DNA from 2 places in the Paenibacillus sp. FSL R5-0623 genome. Region 2 is predicted to be linked to the other one. Evidence: riboswitches for the same ligand, from Rfam matches in the RefSeq annotation. Region 2 holds a riboswitch; the other holds the start of a gene.
The links. Region 2 has a riboswitch for glycine ahead of gcvT (glycine cleavage system aminomethyltransferase GcvT). Riboswitches for the same ligand answer to the same signal wherever they lie in the genome.
Positions count from the first base shown of each region.

Region 1: another riboswitch for glycine. It lies ahead of sdaAB (L-serine ammonia-lyase, iron-sulfur-dependent subunit beta); the one in region 2 lies ahead of gcvT (glycine cleavage system aminomethyltransferase GcvT).

Region 1 is NZ_CP150233.1:514,078-526,724, reverse strand. Features, by position in the region: gene MKY92_RS02495 (ABC transporter permease) at 1-652, opposite strand, end outside; gene MKY92_RS02490 (ABC transporter permease) at 654-1,370, opposite strand; gene MKY92_RS02485 (ABC transporter ATP-binding protein) at 1,367-2,281, opposite strand; gene MKY92_RS02480 (HAMP domain-containing sensor histidine kinase) at 2,367-3,878, opposite strand; gene MKY92_RS02475 (response regulator transcription factor) at 3,923-4,606, opposite strand; gene MKY92_RS02470 (alpha-glycosidase) at 4,835-6,595, shown strand; gene sdaAA (L-serine ammonia-lyase, iron-sulfur-dependent, subunit alpha) at 6,768-7,745, opposite strand; gene sdaAB (L-serine ammonia-lyase, iron-sulfur-dependent subunit beta) at 7,735-8,424, opposite strand; glycine riboswitch at 8,676-8,799, opposite strand; gene MKY92_RS02455 (phosphotransferase) at 9,148-10,164, opposite strand; gene pstB (phosphate ABC transporter ATP-binding protein PstB) at 10,359-11,114, opposite strand; gene pstA (phosphate ABC transporter permease PstA) at 11,127-12,014, opposite strand; gene pstC (phosphate ABC transporter permease subunit PstC) at 12,017-12,647, opposite strand, start outside.
Region 2 is NZ_CP150233.1:5,219,585-5,232,231, forward strand. Features, by position in the region: gene MKY92_RS22930 (BglG family transcription antiterminator) at 1-469, opposite strand, end outside; gene MKY92_RS22935 (PTS mannitol transporter subunit IICB) at 508-1,962, opposite strand; gene gcvH (glycine cleavage system protein GcvH) at 2,382-2,774, opposite strand; glycine riboswitch at 3,119-3,241, shown strand; gene gcvT (glycine cleavage system aminomethyltransferase GcvT) at 3,562-4,698, shown strand; gene gcvPA (aminomethyl-transferring glycine dehydrogenase subunit GcvPA) at 4,695-6,050, shown strand; gene gcvPB (aminomethyl-transferring glycine dehydrogenase subunit GcvPB) at 6,185-7,624, shown strand; gene ptsP (phosphoenolpyruvate--protein phosphotransferase) at 7,861-9,573, opposite strand; gene MKY92_RS22965 (HPr family phosphocarrier protein) at 9,566-9,841, opposite strand; gene ptsG (glucose-specific PTS transporter subunit IIBC) at 9,919-11,970, opposite strand; gene MKY92_RS22975 (PRD domain-containing protein) at 12,257-12,647, opposite strand, start outside.

The DNA.
Region 1 (12,647 bases), 2.3 Mb from region 2:
TCAGTGGAACATTGTATGCTCCGAAACCTCCGCCGTCCACGGGTGTCATCAGAATCATCGGTTGTGCCCATGGATAATACGGCCCATATGTCGCCGAGTTTACAATGAGAATATTCGGTATGGTCAGTGCAAAATTCAGTGCGAGCGGTGCGGCAAAGCTGCTCCAAACCAATGAAACGAACATCTGCAGGGCAGCCAGGGGTACGCAGGCCAGCAACCCAAGCAGCAGTTTGCCTACCAAGAATCCCCAAGGTACTGGCATCGTAATGCCGTGAATCATGCCTGCCAGCAGAATGGACATCAGCAATAATACTTGCGTACCCGCCAGAAGCATGAGTACAATCGTCAATTTGCCTGCATACACACCTGAACGTGTGAGCGGTAAAACCAGCATCTGCTTCCACCCTCCACCTGCATGTTCAAAACGGCAGACAAAGGACGTAAACACGCCAGTCAGCATCGGTAACAATAACAATCCGTGCAGGAAAACCATCGTGGTCATCAATACCTGCCAATTTCCCGATGGAGTGGATAACAGTCCGATGAGCAGCGCAATGAGTGGACTCAGCAGAATCAGGAGCCATATGGGCGATTTGCTCATTTTCAATCGTTCAGCGGACAAGATTCGGAAGTACGTTGTCGCAAAGCTCATATCAGGCCACATCCTTCCGGCTAAAATGCATCATCCCCAGCAGCAGGATCAATAAGCCTAGACCCGCCCCCATGCCTGCATACAGGTATGGATTAGGCCCATTCCAGGCCATCTGTGCCCATGCGAGCGGAAAGATCGGTGAGATACTGAGTGAGAACATACCCGTTATCGCGAGAACGATGCCTAGGGTGACGGGAAGCGCCTGATTCTTGTTAACCATTGTGAGCCACAACTCCAGTGACAACACCGGAAGTGCACCAGCCAAAGGCAATAGCCCCAGCTTGATCGCATGTGTCCAAGGTATTTCGCTGGCATGGAATCCGAGGATCAGACCCAGACCTACAATCCCCGCAGTTAGCAGCAAGCAGGAGATCACCAGCAGCACACAGGCAAGCAGGAACTTGGCTAAATACACGGCTGGTCTGGGAATCGGCATCGCGAGCAACTGTTTCCACGATCCCTGTTCATGTTCGACATTAGCGATCATGGAGCTGAGAATGGTTGCTCCCAGCATCAGAGACAAGGGCACAAAGACAACCACATTGCCGAGCAATCCGCCCCACAAGTTATCTGCATACTGCTCTTTCAGATAGTCCAGCCGTAAGCCAAAATTTAGCGCCTGCATTGCTGTCAATCCAAGAGGGGCCAGAAAGACAAGAAACCAGATCCCTTTCCCCCGAATCTTGAGCCAGTCTGACGATAATGCACGCCCGGTCATATGGAAGCCCCCTCGCCAATGACCCGCATGAACAGATCTTCCAGCGACTGACGCTGTTCCTCTACACGATACACATCATGATCCTGCTCAATTAATCGGCGCACAAGTAGTGCCACTGAACTGTTATCCATATAAGGGAACGTTAACGCAGAACCTTGTTGCTGACCAAATTGTCCCTGTTCTCTCGCCAGCTTCATAGCCTCTTCCGGCTCGGAAACCGTTAATCGGATAGAACTGCCCGTCTGACTGTGCAGACTCGCGATGGTATCCTGAAGCACCATCTTGCCTTCACGGATAATACCGACACGACTTGCCATCTGTTCGACTTCACTCAGCAAATGGCTGGAAACCAGAACGGTAATGCCATGTTCCAGAGGCATGCGTTTGATTAGTTCCCGAATCTCCTGAATGCCAGCGGGATCAAGCCCATTCGTTGGTTCGTCCAGAATCAGCAGCTCCGGTTCACCCAGCAAAGCGCTGGCAATACCCAAACGTTGCTTCATCCCAAGGGAATACCCCTTCACTGAACGTTTGGCATCCTTGGTCAGATCTACAATGGACAGCACTTCAGCAATTCTTGATTTGGGTACATTGATGATGCGGCGCAAAGTTTCCAGATTCTCTACTGCGTTCAGATGTCCGTAATAGGATGGGTATTCGACCAAGGAACCCACACGGCGCAAAATATCCATGCGATCCTTGCGAATATCCTTATCAAAGACACGGATCACGCCTTTGGTTGGTTTAATTAAGCCGAGAAGCATGCGAATCGTTGTTGTTTTGCCGGCGCCGTTGGGACCAAGGAAGCCGTAGATATCTCCCTTTTTAATATGCAGATCAAGTTCACGGACCGCTGCACGGTCCCGGTATGTTTTCCATAAATTCGCCGTTTGAATAATATTTTCACTCACTGTATGATCACCTCGGAACTATCGTAACCTTCCAAGGTTAAAGCCAAAGTAGTCTCTAGTTTAAGTTTAGTTTAAAAAAGCAATTTCAGCGGTTTGTTGTTTCCCGGTTTCCCTTACCACTGTAGATATATGTCTGGACACCCGTATCGGAACTGTCTACCCGCTTGCGCAGACCCATCTCACGAATCAACAGGTCTACAATGGATAAGCCTAGACCTGTGCCTTTGGTGTCGGAATTCGGTTGCATTCCCGGACCCCGATCCTGAATAACGATGGCCGTCTCACCCTGAATCTCCTGGGTTGATATACCAATATATTTCCCGCTGGCGGCATGACGGATCACGTTTTGGAACAAATTATCAAGAATACGGCGCATGCCCTGTTCATCCATATGCCAGATCAGCGGTTCGTCTGGCAGGTCAATATCAATCTCAAATTGTTCTTTCTCCCAGACCGGGTACCAGGCGGCCGCCGTCTCCCTGACGATCCGCAGTATATCTTTCTCTTCCAGCTTCAGTGTATATTTCCCACTTGTGAGCAAATTGTAGGATAACATGTTGTCAATGAGCCCGCCGAGATCCTCCATCTTTGCTTCCATGCGATGTAGTGAACGGTCCCCTTGCTCGCTCAGCTCTTCCTTGTGCAAAGCATGCATATGTCCACGAATCACCGTTAGCGGGGTACGCAGATCGTGGGAAAGCCCCGCAATGAGACGTTTGCGCAATTGTTCTTCCTCGCGTTCACGGTGGCGGCTGTCGGATAGTTGATGAACCATCTGATTGAAGGATTCCTCCAGTTGGCCGATCTCGTCTGACCGTCGGATATCTACCGGAAGCGGGAGGCCTTCCTTGCCTGTGGTCATCATGGCCGTCTGCAAACGAATAAGTCGTTTGCGAATACGTGCGAAGAAAAGAATCGACATAATGATGAAGATCAGAAAGATGAGGGTCATTACGATACCAAGATACAAAAGTTCCATCGGCCAGTTACTCTGATTCATTTGCAGAAGTGACCGCGGCACTTCAATGATGATGAATCCTTGTCCTTTGTCCTGCTCATCTCCGCCAATATATGCAACTACGGTCAGTGGATCGCGATAGGTAGCTTCTTTCATGAATTGCACTGTATTGTTCGCATTCCATAAGGATGGAATATGAGTCTCTGCCGTGCGCCCGGAATCCAGTGACCATCTCAATGTCGTGTCTGTTCTGCCATCCGGTGACGTGGATTTCAGAAGTGTTACATCTTCACCCCCAAGAATAAAGAGGGTCTCACCGCTCACATTCACATGATACATGGAAGATTTGGGATATGAGTCATGTAATCGCTCCAACCGGGCCTTAATCTTTTCATCCGAAGCACCATCCAGGTTCTTCGATTCACGTGACCAGATGTTACTGATCCGGGTAACATCACCGTAAGGTGCAGCTCGGTTCTTATTCGTGTCCGTGTTATTCACTACAACAATATATATAACGGATATAATCGGAAGCACAACGGGCACAAATAATACAGCCGCCAAGATCAGGAGGATGTATCTGGACATCAAGGATCGCCCAAAGCGAAGCTTGCGCCCCCCGGATTGTTTTTGATCCATGCTTCGTTCTCCCTTCATAATCTTCCGTTTCCTAAACAAGCGGATCATGGCTTCTTCACACGATATCCTACACCGCGGACCGTCTGAATAACTACAGGATTAGCCGGATCAAGCTCCAACTTTTCGCGCAGATGTCGAATATGTACCATTAAAGTTTTGTCCCCATCCAGATAGGGCTCGTTCCAGACGGCTTCATAGATCTGTTCTTTCGTTCGAATCATGCCCATATGTCGTAGCAGGTAGGCGAAGATGTGGAACTGTTTTCCCGATAAAATAATCTCATTTCCCGTCTCCTCATTCACGATCCGGTTGTCCTTCTCATAGATGGAGAGATGATCCAGCTTCAGGGCTGTATCCGATGAGACCGCAGTTCCCGCCTTCCGCAGTTGTACTTCAATCCGGGCAGCCAGTTCATCGGGGTGAAATGGTTTGGTCACATAGTCATCGGCAAAATCAAGACCGTGCAACTTGTCGTCAATGGACGTTCTGGCCGAGAGCATGACAATCGGCACCGCGGGATGCTCTTTTTTCAGTCGCTGGCCCACCGTAAATCCATCCAGTCCGGGCAGCATGACATCCAGAATAATGAGTGAGCAACCGACAGCAGCCTCCGCTGCACCTTCACCACTGCCGAGCCATACCACCTCATAACCGCGCTCCTCCAGATCGGCTCTGACCCAAGTCGCAATTTCCGTATCATCTTCAATATATAACAGTTTGGTTTTCATTCGAATATTCGTTTCCTTTCCGCCCCTATTGGGTTAATGATATATCTGAGCATCATCATGATAAAAGCTGTCTATAACATATGGATTCATGTCTTGTTGAAACAATGTTGAAGTCCTTTACGTTACCACACATTCTAATTATAGCGTATTCATTAACGTGGAGAATGTCATATTAATCAAGTCTACCAAGTACATACTATATCCACACCTGACGGGAGGAAATTCATTATGCTGCTGGAAGCCATTTATCATCAACCGAAACGAAACTGGGCCTATGCCTATGACCAAGATACAATCCATCTGCGTTTGCGTGCCAAAAAGAATGATCTGACCGAGGTACATGCCCTGACCGGGGATAAATATGCGTGGGATGCAACCAAAGCGCTGGTTCCCTTAACAAAGTTCACCTCTGACTCCATGTTCGATTATTACGAGGGTGAGGTGAAACCTCCCTACCACCGACTGAAATACTCTTTTCTGCTCAAAAACGGAGACGAACAGATCTGGATGACCGAGACGGGTTTCCAGGAAGAAGAACCGGACGATCCAGGTCGTATGTTCCAGTTCCCTTATATTCATGCTGGAGCTGTATTCACACCCCCTGCATGGGTTAAGGATGCGGTGTTCTATCAAATTTTTCCCGAACGATTCGCCAATGGCAACCCGGATATTAGTCCGGAGAAGGTGGAGCCGTGGGGTGGCGAGCCAACACCTTTCAATTTCTTCGGCGGTGACCTTCAGGGCGTGATCGACCATCTGGATTACATCAGCGATCTTGGCATTAATGCGATCTACTTCACACCCATCTTCGAAGCCACCACCAATCACAAATACGATACCGAAGACTACCTGCGGGTAGATCGTCACTTTGGTGACGCAGATACCGTGAAACGACTGGTCGAGCTGTGCCATGCACGTGGAATTCGCGTACTTCTGGATGCGGTGTTCAACCATTCCGGGAAGACGTTTGCGCCGTTTGTGGATGTACAGAAAAACGGAGAACAATCCAAATACAAGGACTGGTTCCATGTACACGAATACCCGCTGGACGTGAAGGATGGCATTCCAACGTATGAGACCTTTGGATTCGAAGCGCACATGCCAAAGCTCAATACGGAGAATGCCGAGGTGAAGGCCTATCTTCTGGAGGTTGCTGAGTACTGGATCAAGGAAGTGGGTGCGGACGGATGGCGGCTGGATGTGGCAGACGAAGTGGACGATGCATTCTGGCGTGATTTCCGCCGTGTAGTCAAAGCCGCTAATCCGGATGCCTATATTCTGGGGGAAGTATGGAACGAGTCTTCTTCCTGGCTGCAAGGCGACCAGTTCGATGCGTCCATGAACTATCCGTTTACCGATGCCGTGAATGCTTTCTTTGTGAAAAATACAATGCACGCGGAACAGTTCGCAAACTCCATCGGGCGACAGTTATCCCGTTATCCGCTTCAGGCCAGCGAAGTGGCGTTTAACTTGCTGGACAGCCACGATACCCCGCGGCTACTCACGCTGTGTGAAGGCGACCAGCGCAAGATGAAGCTGGCTGCGTTATTCCAGTTCAGTTACATGGGTGCTCCGTGCATCTATTACGGAGACGAGATTGGAATGGACGGCGAACATGATCCGGGCTGCCGTAAATGCATGGAATGGGATGAAGCAAAGCAGGACCGAGAACTGTTCGACTTTTATCAGAAACTGATCTCCCTGCGTCATGCTCATCCTGCCCTGCGTGCAGAAGGCACCGTTCGTTTCTTACAGGCTCGTCCCGATGGCAGCCAACTGGTATTTGAGCGGCAAAATGAGGAGGAACGCATTCTGGTTCTGTTCAATCGATCAGAAGAGACGGCTATTGTTGAGCTGGAGGCCGGTGACGAAGAATGGACCGAGTTATTCGGCGGAAACCATCGTACCGCCAAGGAAGATGACGTACTCGCCATTGAACTGCCCGCGTATGGATATGCCGTATTAAGTACGGCTGTGAGCCAGGACTAGAGTTATAATACACATACATCTGAGCCACATCTAAGTAGCCTACCTTCGCTTATCTGGCAGCATAAAACAAGCGTCCTGCATAACCCGGATTCGGGTTCGCGGACGCTTGTTTTTGTATTCGCCGTTATACTTAAAATGTCACTGATTTATATATCGGTGGTCCCGGTTCAGCTTAAACCTGATTATCCTTGTCCACTCGAGCATTGTCCGCCCCACTTGTAGTTGTGTCAGAATCCGCTGGCTTCAACTCCTGCTCAGGCTCGGCACGCTTTGCCTTTGGTTTAGCCAGCTTCTGCATCATTTTGCGGCCGGTTGGCGTTTGGGCCAGTCCACCTTGGGCTGTCTCCCGATGGCGGCTCGGCATCGCACTGCCTACTTCCAGCATGACGTCGATGACTTCATCTGACGGAATAGCGCTACGCACTCCGGCCAGGGCCATGTCAGCCGCAGCCAGCGCCGTAACCGCGCCCAGGCCGTTACGAACGATGCATGGAATTTCAACAAGGCCTGCCACCGGATCGCAGATAAGGCCCAGTGTATTTTTTAACGCCAAACCAACGGCATGAACGACCTGTTCCGGTGTACCTCCACGCAGTTCAACCATGGCTCCCGCAGCCATGCCGATAGCGGAACCCACTTCCGCCTGACAGCCACCTTCGGCACCGGAGATAAATGAATTGTTGGCGATAACATAACCAATCGCTCCCGCACAGAACAACCCGTTCACCAAATGTTCGTCCGTCCAGCCAAATCGCTCCTGTGAACTGATAAACACACCGGGGATAATACCGCAGGAACCGGCTGTTGGTGTTGCTACGATCCGGCCCATGGAGGCATTCACTTCAGATACGCACAGGGCATACGCCATGGCAAGTGCAGAAGCATCTCCTGAACAAGTCTCACCCTGGCGAATGTACTCGGCCATTTTTTTACCGTCTCCACCCGTTAACCCACTGCGTGATGTTGTATCTTCCGTTAACCCTTTGCGTACCGCTTCCTTCATCACCTGATAATATTCAGACATCTGCTTCACAACATCCGCTTCCGGTGTATTGGTCTCCTGAACTTGCTCCTCAATCATTAGCTGAGCAATGGTTTTGGATTCCGCTGTACAGATCGTATTCAGTTCGTGCAAATGTTTAAATCGCATCCGAATCAACTCCTCTCTTCAAATCAATGACACGAATGTCCAATACATGGTCCAGCCCCCTTAGACGCTTGAGCATATCAGGATTAGGCACACCATCCATTTCCATCGCGGTAAGTGCTTCGCCATCACGGGCTTTCCGATCCACCTGCATATACCCGATGTTAACCCCGGATGAACTGATCGTGGACGTCACTGACGCGAGTACGCCCGCTTTATCCGCATGTCGCAGAACAAGTGTTGGAAACTCACCACTAATCTGAACACGAAAATCATTCATCGAATGCACCGATACGCTTCCACCACCAATGGATGCACCGATTAAGGAGCAGGCACGTTCTCCATGCCACAACTCAATTTTGACCGTATTTGGATGAGGAGCAGGCAGGCCACTTGTATAAAACTCAACCTCCATGCCCGCTTCCTCTGCGTATTGCTCTGCATCCGGGATACGCGGATCGTCTGTGACATAATCCAGCAGACCGCCGATCAGTGCCAGATCTGTTCCGTGCCCCTGATACGTATCAGCAAATGAACCGTACAGGGTCAGCCGGGCACGATCTGGCGTACATCCCAGCCACTGACGAGCAATTCTTCCTAACCTTGCCGCACCAGCTGTATGTGAACTTGAAGGCCCTGTCATCGACGGACCAATAATTGAGAAAACATCTTTAAATCGCACCTGCAACCCTCCAATTGTGTTCGTCATTTCCATCCAGATCCCATGCCATAATGTTCCTTTATTACTGAATGATGACACCAAAAAAGGACAGGAGAAGGCCTTAGGCCCTCTCTCTGTCCTCGATACCTGAGAGTTTCACGATCAGTAGTGTCTCACGACAAGGTGCATTGCCTGTGATTACAGACAAGTTCACTGGTCTGACTGATCATATACCCCTTGGGTGGCGCAATTCGCGCACTCTCCAGAGTTGCGTCCAACGATGGTACATTTACCTGAGAGATTAACGACTGCGCCGGGTGCGCAGCAGCTTGCTCCTTCGGTGCCTGAACACTAGCCATTTGCTCGGCTAACCCAGGTCTCTCCCGCTCGTTATCATCCGCTATATGGAACCATTCTGAGCGTATGTCAGAACAGTAATGGAAATCGTTCATTTCTTCTTCATTAAGATTAATCGACCGGAAGATCAGTGTCAACAAACTTAACGATTTCTTTGGATGTATTTCCTTCATTTCCTATTGAACAGATGAAAACCAGAATATTTTGTCAGCTTTCATCACATTAATACGATAAAAGGATATTTTAAACATATTATTTCATTTTCCTTCAATCAAAGATGTGCTTACTACTATTTATGATATTGTCCACGAAACTGTTCGGGTATTCAGGCAACCATAATATTTGAACCACACTGTTCGTAGCCCTTCCGGATCTGCACACCCTAATTCACAGTTCGTAGAAGATGCTCTCGTTCTGTACATAAGGTCGGCAATACTTGCTGCATAGCTTCGGCATGCGATCTTTCATCCATTCGTGCCTCGACTCATTCGCCATCTGAAAGGCATAATAACCCAGTGTAAAGATCAACATGAACCCTTCCATTAACCGGATATCACGATCCGTCAGGGGTGCGATCTGTTGGGTATAACCGGATAAGAATATGTCACGTTCCTCCCGATTGAACATAAGTGCTGCCCCTCCGGCATCGAAAAGATAATAACCATAACCGTGTAGACAAAAATCAATCATGGACATCCCCTGATCCGTTATCAGCAGATTGTTGCGAGTAATATCCCCATGAATGATCCCCCATGTCCCTGCGTGCTGCGGGTATGTTTCTAACTGCTCATTAATGTTCTCAAACGTCTCACGAAGCAGATCGAAGTCTTCCGTTGTAAAAATCCCCAGTCGGACGCCTTCCTCTAGCTGCCCGAGCATGACCAAGTTCTCATGGCTATTGCCATATGCCGGCCGTACCTTTGTTCGATCTGTCTGATTCTGCTCACGCCCATATTGATGGAGCATCTGCAGTTGTGCCCCAAGATCATAGATCTGATCTGTTGTCAGGCGTTCTCCCTGCTGGATGTCTCTTCCCTCAATCCACTCCAGTACTGTACAACAAATCTCTTTCCCTGCCTCACTTGTCCATACCGTGACCCATTCACCGGATGCATTGCGTACCGGATGTTGCACGCGTAATGCTGTCGTTGCGTTTAATTCGTAGAGTAGGTTCATCTCCGCTTCAAGTGCAGGAAGCGTATGTTGAATCCCTGACATACTTGCATATGCGGCTTGATGGATACGCAGCAGATACTTCTGCCCGCTCTCTTCATCCACGACATGGTGCGTCAGATTCTCGTTGTGACGAATATAGGAAACGACAGGTTTCTCAATAGTGTAGTTCTGTATAATCTGAGCTGCCATATGGTCGTAAGACATCTGATCTGTAGCGATGATCAACATCTCCTTCAAAGTAATGTAAACGCTCTCCTATTACTAAATATCGTAGCATGGTTGCTTTATATACAGCAAATTCTTCCAAAATGAAATTAAAAAAGCACAACCCCCGAACAACCGTCCAGGCATTGTGCTTTCTTTTGTCTTTATTATTTCTTAATCTCTCTGTCTATTACTCTATGTTACACTCCATGATCCAATTAACCGAAACGACCCATAATGTATTCTTGCGTCAGACGATTGTCCGGGTTCGTGAAAATGTGCTCTGTATCCCCGTGCTCAACCATGCTTCCCAGATAGAAATAAGCCGTGTAATCCGAGATGCGTGCCGCCTGCTGCATGTTATGGGTAACAATAACAATCCGCAGCTCCTTCTTGAGCTCCGTAATCAACTCTTCAACTTTACCCGTAGATACCGGGTCAAGTGCAGATGCCGGCTCATCGAGCAGCAGAATCTGTGGTTCAACAGACAGAGCGCGAGCGATACATAGGCGCTGCTGTTGTCCGCCAGAGAGAGACAGCGCTGACTCATGCAGTCTGTCTTTCACTTCATCCCAGAGCGCAGCACGGCGCAAGCTTTTTTCCACAATCTCATCCAGTGCCTTCTTACTCTTCGTACCGCGGTAGCGGGGGCCAAACGCGATATTGTTGTAGATGGACTTATGAAAAGGGTTCGGCTTCTGCCACACCATGCCAATCTTCTGGCGAAGCTTGATTACATCGGTTCCAGGCTCATTCAGATCGTTCCCGTCCATCCAGATATGTCCCTCTGTACGGGAACCGGCAATCTCGTCGTTCATCCGGTTGAGTGACCGGAGGAACGTGGATTTACCGCAACCAGACGGTCCAATAAGAGCCGTTACGCTTGCTTCAGGAAACGTCAGGCTAATCTGCTTGACCGCCTGGAAATGTCCATAATATATGCTTAACTGTTCCGTACCAAAAGGTATGGCCATGTTGGTTCCTCCTTATTTCGAAGCTGTCATGCGGCGGAATACAACCCGACCGATCCAGCGTGCACTTAGATTGAACGCCAGCACGAGAATGACAAGCACGGCGGATGCCCCTGCTGCCACCTCTTTGGAATCTGGCCCAATGCCTTCACTATTCACTTTCCAGATATGGACAGCAAGTGTCTCTGCCGGACGGAAAGGATTAAGCGGTGATCTTGGACTCGTCGGATTCCAATCTGTAAAGTCCAATGGTGGACTACTCATACCTGCGGTGAACATCAGCGCGGCTGCTTCACCGAAGATCCGGCCCGATGCCAGGATCGTACCCGTAATCAAGCTCGGCAATGCCACAGGTAGCAGAATGGAAGTGATGATCTTCCACTTGGACAGTCCAAGCGCCAGACCTGCTTCCTTTTGTTCCTTCGGAACGGCCCGGAAGGCCTGCTCCGTTGTCCGTACCATCAGTGGCAAGTTAAAGATCGCCAGAGCCAAGGCACCCGAGATCAGGGAGAAACCAAGACCAAATTGATTTACTAGCAGCAAGAGACCAAACAAACCGATAACGATGGAAGGGAATGATGACAATACTTCAACGACCAGACGAATAAAGCTGGTAATCTTGCCTGGTTTGGCGTATTCCGCCATGTAAATCCCGCCACCCCATCCGAGTGGAATGGTAACAATCAAGGTCAGAACAAGCAAGAATATGGAGTTGAAGAGCTGTGGACCAATCCCGCCGCCACCCTTAAGCAACTGAGGTGCGCTTGTCAGGAAGTTCCAGCTAATATGTCCAATGCCTCTATACATGATGAAGCCAAGCAGACCGAGCAATAGGATAACAATGAACAGGGCCAGTACAACGATAACGGATGTTGCAATTTTATCTACCGTCTTTGCCTTCATTTTCATACCCGGTTTCTCCTTTCAAGCAGGCGAACCAGAATGACGAAGACAAATGTCATCACCAACAGGACAAGCGCCATACTCCACAGTGCATTGTTATGAACAGAACCCATCGTGGTGTTACCCATGCTGAGTGTAATTACACTTGTTAATGTTGAAGCTGATTCGAGCAAGGATGTTGGAACATGCGGTGCATTACCGATAACCATCTGCACAGCAAGTGCCTCACCAAAAGCACGGGCCATACCCAAAACGACACCTGTCAACAAAGCTGGCAAAGTCGTTGGGATAATGACACGGTAGATGGTTTGCCAGCGAGTGGCACCCAGTGCGTAGGAGGATTCACGCAATCCTTTTGGCAACGCGGACAATGCATCTGCCATAATACTTGTGACCGTAGGAAGAATCATTACGGCGAGAACAAGACATCCGGCTGCAATCCCGACGCCTGTTCCACCAAAGATACTGCGAAGCAAAGGTACGATGACACTCAGACCGATAAATCCGTACACAACGGACGGAATTCCGGACAGAAGCTCAATCGCAGGCTGCAAGATCTTTTTCCCTTTACCCGGAACAATCTCTGTCATGAAGAGCGCTGCACACAGGCCAAGCGGACTTGCGATCAGTGCT
Region 2 (12,647 bases):
TCGTCTCACTTCCGTTAATCTTGACGCCATATCCACGTCTGCGAACCAGCTTTAGTCCCGCCTGACGAATTCGTGACTCCAGATCGTCCAGATCAGTGGTTACGGTGGATACGGTCACTTTCAGATCCGAAGCCAAGGCGAGTAACTTTACAGGCTCCGGTTCATCCAGCAGGATGCAAAGCATGAAGAGCTTACGCTCTTCTGGCGTAAACTCTACATATTCTTTACCCTCTAGTTGCTGGCGCAATACAGCCAGATCATCGGAACCGGCATCGATTCGGATGCCGGTTCCTGATTTTTTTTCCAGCTTCATGCCCAAAGGTTCAAGCCATTGTTCAATCATTTGCAGCTCCCGGTGAACCGTTCGGGTACTGACCTTTACTTCAACGGCGATTTCGCCGGCAGTTACTTCATGTGGATGCTCTAGCAGGAACTCCACGATTTCACGTTGTCTTTTGGTAATACTCATATCTCAGCCTCCGGCTCAGGGAAAACAAATGCGTGCAATTACTTCAGACGTTCAACGAGCGCATCGTATTCCGGGCTTTTTAGGAAGTTGTCGATGGATATATGTTCTGCGTTCGGCGCAACGGAGCGGGCACGATCGGTTAATATTTGTTGTGTAATTACCACATCTGCATCCGGTGGGATATCACTGATGGCCGTATTGGTCACCATAACGTCAATCCCCTCTGCCTTCATCTTCTTGCGCAGAATGGAAGCACCCATGGCACTCGAACCCATGCCTGCATCGCAGGAGAAGACAATTTTCTTCACGTCTGTTTTGACGGTAGAAGAAGCCATATCTGCGGTTCTGTCTGCTTCACGATGATTAGCCGTAATGCCAGCGTTTGGTACGGTTCCTTGACTCTTCATGTCTTTCATCCGACTGGATGCGGACTCCAGATCTTCGTCCTTTTGTTTACCCGTTTTCAGTAACACTGCTGCAACCAGGAAAGAAACGACGGCTGCTACAAGCACCCCTGCAAGCATCGGCAGGTATCCACCTTTTGGTGTTAAGAGGGAATACGCGATAATACTACCCGGTGATGGTGCTGAAACAAGTCCTGCTCCGGTAAGCATGAATGTTAATGTACCTGCGACGCCACCCGCGATTGCGGCAAGAATCAGAATTGGTCTCATCAGAATGTAAGGGAAGTAGATCTCATGAATTCCCCCGAAGAAATGAATGATAACGGCACCTGGTGCAGAAGATTTGGCCATTCCGCGTCCGAAGAAACAGTAAGCAAGCAAGATACCAAGTCCCGGACCCGGGTTCGATTCAAGCATGTATAATACGGATTGCCCTAATTCTCTTGCTTGATCTGTTGCAATCGGTGTCAGAATCCCGTGGTTGATTGCATTGTTCAGGAACAATACTTTACCTGGTTCAATGATTAGGTTTACCAGCGGTAACAAGCCCAGATTCATTAAGCCTTGTACCCCGGCAGATAATACTTTGCTAATCGCTTCTACAGCAGGCCCGATGCCCAGTAGCGCAAAAATCCCCAAGATCCCGCCAATAATACCGGCTGAGAAGTTGTTAACCAGCATTTCAAATCCGGCTCTAATTTTACCTTCAATGGATTTATCGAACTTTTTGATAATCCATGCTGCCAGTGGTCCGGCAATCATGGCACCTAGGAACATTGGGATATCACTACCTACGATGACCCCGATGGTCATAATGGCACCCACGACACCACCACGCTGACCATGCACCATCGTACCCCCGGTGTAACCAATTAACAGTGGCAGCAAATATTTGATCATCGGATCAACTAGCTGTGCGAGCGTCTCGTTAGGGAACCAGCCTGTTGGAATGAACAGAGCCGTAATTAATCCCCAGGCGATGAATGCGCCCATATTCGGCATGACCATACCACTCAGGAATCGGCCAAAACGCTGAACACCAACCCGTAGCCCACCTTTGGAATTGGACGATTGGTCCAAATTACTCATTGTATTATCCTCCTTGGATCAAGTGATTATGATTTATGAAAGGGGTATCATTTCTCCCCTGCTGTAATCCTAAGCGAGAATGCTCTCCTGTTCAATGAAATGAAAGCGTACTTTCGTCATGAACAATGATGACAACATTAGGTTATGTAATCGTTTTAATTGATGCATAATGGCTGAACCCATTGGTACACAAGGCTTTTCTTGCCTATGACTTTTGTCATTTCCAGAATCATTTTCTAACCTATAGCTTGGTCCAATCAGGTGATTTACATCCACAATCTGCTTCAATCCACATTCAAAACCATTCTTGGAAAGCACAAAAAACCTGTGCAAGCATCCGGCTCACACAGGTCGAAACAATATGAAGCTCATTTCATTTGGTTATAAAATATATGTTAATAAGTACAAGTTCGTTGATGCTATTCTTCCGTATGTTTACGATATGCGTCTGCATTCATCAATGTAGACAATGCTGCTGTCAGATCTCCCTCAACACGGATCTCAATCATCCAGCCTTCCTCGTAAGGAGAGCTGTTCACAAGTTCAGGGGAGTCCTGCAACGAATCATTCACTGCAATAATTGAACCTGTGACGGGAGAGAACAAGTCGGAAACCGTTTTGACCGATTCGATCGTTCCAATGCTGTCTTCTGCTTTTACATTGGTTTCAAGGTCAGGCAATTCCACAAACACAATGTCACCCAGCTGATGCTGCGCGAACTCGGTAATGCCAATACGTACAGTATCCTCCCCTACGGTTTGCACCCATTCGTGCTCTTCACTGTACAGGAAATCACTTTTCAATTCGCTCATCGATATCCGCCTCGCTTTTCATTAATGAGTACATGCGTTCTTTGACCTTAACCTTTTTCCCAGAACATAGCGTATGATATTTATGAATCAAATGTCAAGATACCTCACAATTTATTTGCTGAACACCTCTACATCCTGTAACCGGATTACACTCTTTCTTCATATACTGGTGAATATTAGAATAGTAAGCGTAGTCTTTAAGAATACACGAACAATAACATCAAAATTAAATTAAATATTCGGTTTTTTAATCATTATCTATGATATCGTTCTTGACATCGGTAGTGGATTCACGTTTTAATGAGAGGAGTAAATGTGTTTGTTGGACTATGTTATACCCGCGGATGAATGTAAAGGGAGAGATTACCCGTGACACCCGATTCGGGAGGTACATGAGGTAACGCCGAAGGAGTAAACCACCGATAAGCGGAGGTGAATCTCTCAGGCAAAAGGACTTTTACGGGACGCAACTCTGGAGAGCATCTATTCGCCCTGTGCGGGCGTTATGATCACCCAAGGGGAAACCTGCTGCACAACCGCAGCGGGGTAACTCTCAGGTACAAGGGACAGAGCCTTAGAATACAGCGTGCTACTTGGCATGCCGATTCTTTGGCCTGTCCTTTTCCTTTTTCCCAAAAAACGAAAAACAGGATGTAGAACGGCGCTGCCATAGCTGGCTTCCATACTTATGTGATGAAATTATCTAGCTGGAAATTTAAAAATACCCTGGTTCATTGATCCACGATTGTATATCCGGCCGGCTGACGGCCCATGATGAGGTGATTTGATGTCCGATTTGCATAGAACACCACTCTTCCCACTATATCAGCAATATGAAGGCGTACGGTGCATTGATTTTGGAGGCTGGGAGCTTCCGGTACAATTTAGCGGAATCCAGAAAGAACATGAAGCCGTACGCGAGCGCGCTGGACTGTTCGATGTATCCCATATGGGCGAATTCACAGTACAGGGTGAGCAGGCCGAAGTTTTTTTGCAACAAATGATGACTAATGATGTGACCACACTTGTTCCCGGTCAAGCCCAGTACACCCTGATGTGTTATCCAGATGGCGGTGTGGTGGATGATCTGCTCGTGTATAAACTGGAAGATCAGCATTATATGCTTGTGGTTAACGCCTCTAACATCGACAAGGATTGGGCATGGCTGCAAGAGCACTTGATCCCCGGCGTAAGCATGACCAACGATTCGGAGCAGACGGCGCTACTCGCCTTGCAAGGTCCACTGGCTGTAGACATTATCGGGAAAGTTACGGATACGGATGTATCCTCGATTGAACCGTTTCGTTTTGTGCCCGATGCCGAAGTATGTGGAGTAAAATTACTGTTGTCCCGTACCGGTTATACCGGTGAAGATGGCTTTGAGCTATATGTACCTGCAGATCAGGCCGCTGTGGTCTGGAATGGGTTAATGCAAGCGGGTGAAGGTCACGGACTCGTACCAACCGGACTTGGTGCCCGGGATACACTGCGCTTTGAAGCAAGGCTACCACTGTATGGACAGGAATTGTCGGCAACCATCTCTCCGCTCGAAGCTGGTGTTGGCATGTTTGTGAAGCTGAATGCCGGACCTTTTATCGGACACGAAGCCTTGTTACAGCAAAAAACTGACGGGCCTGCCCGCAAACTGGTCGGCATTGAAGTGTTGGAGCGCGGTATTCCCCGCCCCCACTATCCCATATACGCCAAAGGCGTACAGATCGGTGAAGTGACAACAGGTACGCAATCACCTACATTGAAGCGTAATCTGGGGCTTGCCCTCATCGACAGCAAATACGCTGCGCTGGGAACCCCGCTTGAGATTGAGATCCGCGGCAAGAAATTAAAAGCCGAGGTCGTGAAGACCCCTTTTCATAAACGGACACGTACGTCGAAGACACCTACTCAAGGAGCTGATCAAGCATGAGCAAGCACCGTTACATTCCCATGACTGAGCAAGATCAGAGCGCCATGCTCGCAACCATTGGTGTGGATACGCTGGAGGATCTGTTTCAGGACATTCCGCAGGAGATTCGTTATCAGGGCGAGCTGCCCGTATCCTCCAAACTTGATGAATATGCGCTGACACGTCATATGTCCAAACAAGCTGGCGCCAACGCCAATTTCGAAACACACGCCAGCTTCCTCGGCGCAGGTATACACGATCATCATGTTCCTTCCGTCATCAATCATGTCATTTCCCGTTCCGAGTTCTACACTGCCTACACACCTTATCAGCCTGAGATCAGCCAAGGTGAACTACAGGCCATCTTCGAGTTTCAGTCCTACATCTGTGAATTAACCGGTATGGCTGTAGCCAATGCCAGCATGTATGACGGTGCAACGGCCTTTGCGGAAGCGGGTAATTTGGCCGCAGCAGCAACTCGTCGCAAACAGCTCATTGTATCCCGTACCGTTCATCCGGAAGCCCGTCAGGTATTGCAGGCATATGCGCACGGACTCCGTCTGGAGATTGTCGAGATTGGTTATAAGGATGGCGTCACTGATTGGGATGCCCTGCAAGCCGCCATATCGGACGATACCGCTGCTGTCATGATCCAAAGTCCGAACTTCTTTGGTGCTGTGGAAAATGTGAAGCAGGCTGCCGACCTCGTGCATGCGCACAAGGGCCTGCTCGTTGTAAGTGCCAACCCGCTATCGCTGGGTCTGCTGGAAGCCCCAGGCAAGCTGGGTGCCGACATCGTTGTAGGTGATGCGCAGCCCCTCGGCATCGCCGCTTCACTCGGCGGCCCAACATGCGGATATTTCGCCGTATCCCAGCCTCATATGCGCCGAATTCCTGGCCGAATCGTAGGCCAAACAACCGATCGCAACGGCAAGCGCGGTTTTGTACTGACATTGCAAGCACGTGAACAGCATATCCGCCGCGAAAAGGCGACATCCAACATCTGTTCCAACCAGGCTTTGCTTGCACTCAGCGCATCTGTCTATATGTCCATTATGGGGAAACAGGGTATGATCGATGTCGCGGATCTGAATTTGCAAAAGAGTCATTACACCCTAAATACATTAACTGCGATTTCCGGTGTTAGCCTGACGTTTAAGGCGCCAACATTTAATGAATTTGTGATTAAGCTGCCTGAAGGAACTGACATCGATGCCCTTCAACTAAAACTGCTGGATGCGGGCTTCATTGGTGGTTACGAACTTGGACGTGATTATCCAGAGCTTGCTGGACATATGCTGATTGCTGTTACCGAACGACGCAGTAAGGAAGAGATTGACGAATTCGCACGAGCATTGGAGGGATCGCTGTGACTCAGGAAACGACGACAACGACAACATCGGTACAGGGACAATTGGAAACAGGTACCTCTGTCTCCACTTCGGTTCAACCTGAGACGGATACAACATTTAGTGCACAGACCTTATCTCCTGCTCCGGAACAATCATTGATTTTTGAACTCAGCAGCCCGGGGCGTGTCGCTTATTCCTTGCCAGAATGTGACGTTCCTCGTCAGGCTGCCAATACGTTGATTCCCCGGGAAATGCTCCGTTCGGAAGCAGCGGCACTGCCGGAAGTGTTCGAGGTAGATGTTATTCGACATTATACTGCGCTATCCCGTCGCAACTTCGGTGTAGATAACGGATTCTATCCACTAGGCTCTTGTACGATGAAATACAATCCAAAGATTAATGAGGATGTTGCACGTTATAACGGTTTCGCCAAAATCCATCCGTACCAGCATGAATCCAGCATTCAAGGTGCTCTTGAACTGTTATATACATTGCAAAACGACCTTGCAGGTCTGACAGGTATGGACGCTGTGACCCTGCAACCAGCCGCTGGTGCCCATGGCGAATGGACTGGACTTATGATGATTCGTGCCTACCACGAAGGGCGTGGTGAACAACGTACCAAAGTCATCGTGCCCGATTCTTCTCACGGGACCAACCCGGCAAGTGCTACTGTTGCAGGATTTGAAACGGTGACGATTCCATCCCGCGCAGACGGACTGGTCGATCTGGACGCACTCCGTGCAGCAGTCGGTTCGGATACGGCAGCATTGATGCTGACCAACCCGAATACACTTGGTCTGTTCGAGAAAGACATTCAGGAGATTGCATCCATCGTACATCAGGCTGGTGGCTTGTTGTATTACGATGGCGCGAACTCCAATGCCATTATGGGCATTACCCGTCCGGGTGATATGGGCTTTGACGTGGTGCATCTGAACTTGCACAAAACGATGAGTACACCTCATGGCGGTGGTGGACCTGGCGCCGGACCCGTCGGGGTGAAGAGCCGTCTGATTCCGTTCCTGCCTAAGCCCATGGTGATCAAAAAGGATGACGGTATGTATGCATTCGATCGTGAAGGCGATCAATCCATTGGCCGAGTGAAAGCCTACTACGGCAACTTCGGTATTCTGGTACGTGCCTATGCCTACATTCGCACCTATGGACCTGAAGGTTTACGCCGTGTCTCTGAATGCGCGGTACTCAATGCTAACTATATGATGGCCCGTCTCGCACCTTACTACGAGATCCCGTATCCGGGCGTATGCAAACATGAATTCGTCATGTCTGGTCGGGGATTGAAGCAGTATGGTGTGCGTACACTGGATGTTGCCAAACGATTGCTTGATTTTGGATATCATCCACCAACGGTGTACTTCCCGCTCAACGTCGAAGAATGCATCATGATCGAGCCGACAGAAACCGAAAGTAAAGAAACGCTGGACGGGTTCATTGATACGATGATACGGATTGCCAAAGAAGCGGAAGAGACACCTGAATTAGTCCTGAACGCACCTTATGGCACACCGGTTACTCGACTCGATGAGACTACCGCAGCCCGCAAACCTGTACTGAACTGCGCTTGCAGTTAAAACTAAGTGAGTTTCTTGTCCATGCTCTTGCTGATGTTAACTACACCAGTGAGAGCATTTTTTGGTTAGACATTACAGGACTTTTCCCTCGTACTCCCCTTTATTTCCTATACATCTACGCAACAAAAAAAGCCGGTATCCACAATGAATCGCGGATACCGGCAATATCGCTGCATCAATGCAGCTCATTATCGGAAAAAGAAAAAACCTCAAATCCGGAGGAAACCCCGGCAAAATTACGCTTGAATGCTTTGAACCAATTCAACAACTTGTTCAGCCGTTTGCATATCCAGAGCTTTAGCAGCCAGTTCCTGCATATCCGCACGGGACAACTTGGTGATCTGACTACGAGCTGGCAGAATGGAGGTTGCGCTCATGCTGAACTCATCCAATCCAAGACCGAGCAACAATGGAATTGCTGTTTCGTCTCCTGCCATCTCACCACACATGCCAACCCATTTGCCTTCACGATGCGCTGCATCGATAACCATTTTAACCAAACGCAAAATGGCCGGGTTGTAAGGTTGGTACAGATAAGCCACTCGTTCGTTCATACGGTCAGCAGCCATCGTGTATTGAATCAGATCGTTCGTTCCGATACTGAAGAAATCCACTTCTTTGGCAAACTGATCCGCCAGAACTGCAGTCGAAGGAATTTCGACCATGATTCCGAGTTGAATGCTGTCAGAAACAGCAATGCCTTCAGCAACCAGCTTCTCTTTCTCTTCGAGCAAGACAGCTTTTGCTTCACGGAATTCACCGAGTGTTGCGATCATCGGGAACATGACACGCAGGTTTCCATGTACGCTTGCACGCAGCAATGCACGCAATTGTGTCCGGAAGATATCCAGACGGTCCAGACACAGACGAACTGCGCGGAAGCCGAGGAATGGATTCATTTCTTTTGGCAGATCCAGGTATGGAAGCTCTTTGTCTCCACCGATGTCGAGTGTACGAACAACAACCGGTTTACCTTCCATTTTTTCCAGTACCGCTTTGTAAGCATTATACTGAATGTCTTCGGAAGGGAGCTTGTCTCTGCCCATATACAAGAACTCGGTACGGTACAGGCCTACAGCCTCGCCACCGTTCTCCAGAACACCCGTTACATCATTTGGTGTACCAATGTTGGCTGCAAGTTCAACATGAACGTTGTCCACCGTTACCGTTGGCTCATCACGAAGTTTTCTCCACTCTGCACGTTGTGCATCATACTGTTCCTGTTTGGCACGGTATTCAGCAATAACTTCATCAGTAGGGTTAACCAGTACATGACCATCCAGACCGTCAACAATGATCATATCGCCTTGTTTCGCTTGAGCCAAGATGTCCTTGGTTCCAACAACAGCTGGAATTTCAAGTGAGCGCGCCATGATCGCCGAGTGAGAAGTACGTCCACCAATGTTGGTTGCAAAACCTTTAACAAATTGGCGGTTCAATTGAGCCGTGTCGGAAGGTGTTAGATCCTCCGCAAGCACGATCACTTCTTCATTGATCTCAGCCGGACTCATGAAGTCGATACCAAGCAAGTGATTTAGCACACGTTTGGTAACGTCACGCATATCTGCTGCACGTTCCTGCAGGTATGCACTCTTCATGTTCTCAAACATGGAGATAAATTGCGATGCCGTTTCGTTCAAAGCAAATTCTGCATTGATCATGTCATCCGCAATTCTAGCTTTAACCGGATCAATTAGTTCCGGGTCATTCAGAATGAGCAAATGCGAAGCAAAAATCTCTGCTTTTTTCTCGCCAAGCTCTTGTAAAGTGCGCTCTTTGATCGCCTCAAGCTCAGCCTGGGATTTACCCAGAGCTGAGTCGAGTTTTGCGATCTCTGCGTCAACGTCGTTAATTTGGCGTTTTTCTACAGAGTAGTCAGGATGCTCCAAGATAAACGCCTTGGCGATAGCAATACCCGCCGAAGCCGCGATCCCGGAGACATTAAGCATTAATTTCGCCCAACCCTTCGTTAACCATAACGTCAGTCAAAGCTTGAAGAGCTTCAGCTTCGCCTTCGCCTTCAACGATGATGCTGATGGTGTCGCCTTGTTCCAATCCGAGGGAAAGAACACCCAGAATGGATTTCAAAGTTACTTTTTTACCGTTAGCTTCTGCAAAGGATTCTGCACCTTTGAATTTGTTTGCTGTATTTACCAGGGCTGTCGCCGGACGTGCGTGGATACCATCTTCGTCTGTAATTCTGAATGTTTGTTGCATTACAATCATCTCACTTTCAGTAGTTTGGTTTAGGCATTGCATATATTTACACTTGCTTGCCATCGTCGTAACACTTCTTATTTTATCTCAATGATTGGCTGATCGCCAACTTTCAGCACTCCACTCTTCTTCAGAGTTACTGTGGAGCCCTCTGGCAGGTTGGTGAAAATAACGGGTGAAATGATCGAAGGAGCGTTTGCTTTGACATACTCCAGATCCACTTCCATAATCGGCTGACCTGCCGATACCAGATCACCTTCCTGTACCAGTACGTTAAAGCCTTGACCTTTCAGCTTCACCGTATTAACACCTATATGAACAAGCACTTCCTTGCCTCCATCGGACATGATGCCCACGGCATGTTTGCTTGGAAATACATTAAACACTTTACCATACACAGGGGAAGTTATCGTACCATCATGTGGCAAAATTGCGAATCCATCACCTGTCATTTTCTCAGCAAAGACCGGATCAGGTACGTTTGTAATGTCCAGCAATTCACCATTGACTGGCATGACGATATCCTCAGCAACGATGCGCTCGCCTTGCTCACCTTGTGCCTTCTCCTCTTCAGGAGTTGGTTTGGCAGCTGCTGGCGTTGGTGCTGGTGTTCGTCCTGCAATAATATCCTGCATTTGAGATTTGATCGTGTCGGAACGTGTACCAAAGATGGCTTGAACATTATTACCCACTTCAAGTACACCAGATGCACCCAATTGTTTCAAACGGTCTTTTTTCACATTGGATTTCTCATTAACTTCAATCCGCAAACGAGTAATACAAGCGTCCAGATGTTTGATATTCTCTTTGCCACCGAAAGCTTCAAGAATGTTATGGGGCAGATCATCCGTTGAACCAGAGCCTCCGCCAGATTCGGTTTCAGGCGTTGCATCCTCTCGTCCAGGCGTTTTGAGATTAAATTTGCGAATGATAAACCGGAAACCGAAGTAATAGATCACCGCAAGAATCAATCCGACAATAATAACGTCCCACCAAGGTGTACGGTTCGGAATAATACCGAAGATCAGGAAGTCAATGAACCCACCGGAGAAGGTCATACCGATCTTGACACCCAGAATTTGCATGGTCATGAAAGACAAACCTGCAAAGATACAGTGTACTGCAAACAGGACTGGTGCTACAAACAGGAACGAGAATTCAAGTGGTTCCGTGATCCCTGTCAGGAACGAAGTCAATGCTGCAGAGCCCATGATACCTGCTACATACTTTTTGTGTTCCGGTCTTGCTTCATGGTACATCGCAAGTGCGGCCGCTGGCAAACCAAACATCATGAACGGGAATTTACCAACTTGGAATGTTCCCGCTGTGAGGTTCACACCATCACGCAATTGATTGAAGAAGATTTGCTGGTCACCACGAATGACATCTCCAGCTTTGTTTACGTACTCACCGAACTCAAACCAGAATGGGGAGTAGAAAATGTGGTGAAGACCAAACGGAATTAATGACCGTTCCACAACTCCGAAGATGAATGCCGACAATGTCGGGCTTGTATCTACCATGAAGTGAGATACAGCATTCAATCCATTTTGAATCGGTGGCCAGATAATCACAAGAAGCAACCCGATTAAGAGGGATACAACCGAAGTGATAATCGGAACGAAACGTTTACCCGCAAAGAAACCAAGGTAAGACGGCAGTTCGATTTTGAAAAATCGATTGTAACACAGCGCGGCGGCAATACCTATGATAATACCTCCGAACACGCCCGTACTTAATGTTGGGATACCCAAGATGCTGGCATAACCCGGTACTTCACCGATCATTGCTGGGGTAACCCCTACTGCGGTACCCAGTGTGACATTCATGACCAGATAACCGATGATCGCTGCGAGACCTGCAACCCCTTCGCCACCGGCCAATCCGACGGCTACACCGACGGCGAACAGCAATGCCAGATTATCGAATACGATCTGACCTGCATTCATCATAATTGTTGCGATCGAGTTCACCCAAGGGGTGTCGAGCGCCGTTACATATTGCAAGAAATCTGGATTAACCAGCATGTTACCAATTCCGAGCAGCAAACCTGCCGCAGGTAGAATGGCTACAGGCAGCATGAGAGCTTTACCTACTCTTTGCAATACACCAAAAAGCTTTTTGAACATCGCGTCGTTTCTCCCTTTCGTCTAAGTTATATGTTGTGATACAAGCAAGGGAACACAAAAAAGGCATGAATTAACAAAGTGAAATGTGCCAACCTTGGGGTATAGCATACCCTGTACAAGGAAAGAACAATCACACTTTAATTAACTCATGCCTGATCGAGTCAGTAACACGTCGCTTATGTTTATTCAGTTGCTTGATTACGGAAATCATTGTAGCACCAGTTCTAATCCATTGCAAGCCTTTACACCAAAAAAATAAATTCCGCATTCCATCACTGGAATGATCTCACTTATTCTCTTCTTCCTTCCGCTGATTCAGCCTTTGCAGATGAATGGTCAGATAACCTACCTCCGCAGGATAAACCGGCAGTTTCAGTCTTTTCTCCATTACTTTGGTCAGTTTCCATGCAAGCGAGTACATTTCGGGATACTCCAACTTAAGCAGGGAATCCAACTTATGAAGCTCTTCCACTTTGTCTCCACGGCGAACACGCTCAAGAGCGAAACGAAGATGAGTCAGCAAACGAGAGTAATCGAGTGATTCCGTTTCAAACGAATAATCGAGTTGATCGGACACCAGGTTCACCAAATCAGTGATCAATTGTGAATGTTCACGTACCTGGGATATATTTTGATTGGTCATTGCACTATAGATATGGAGGGCAACAAAACCAATC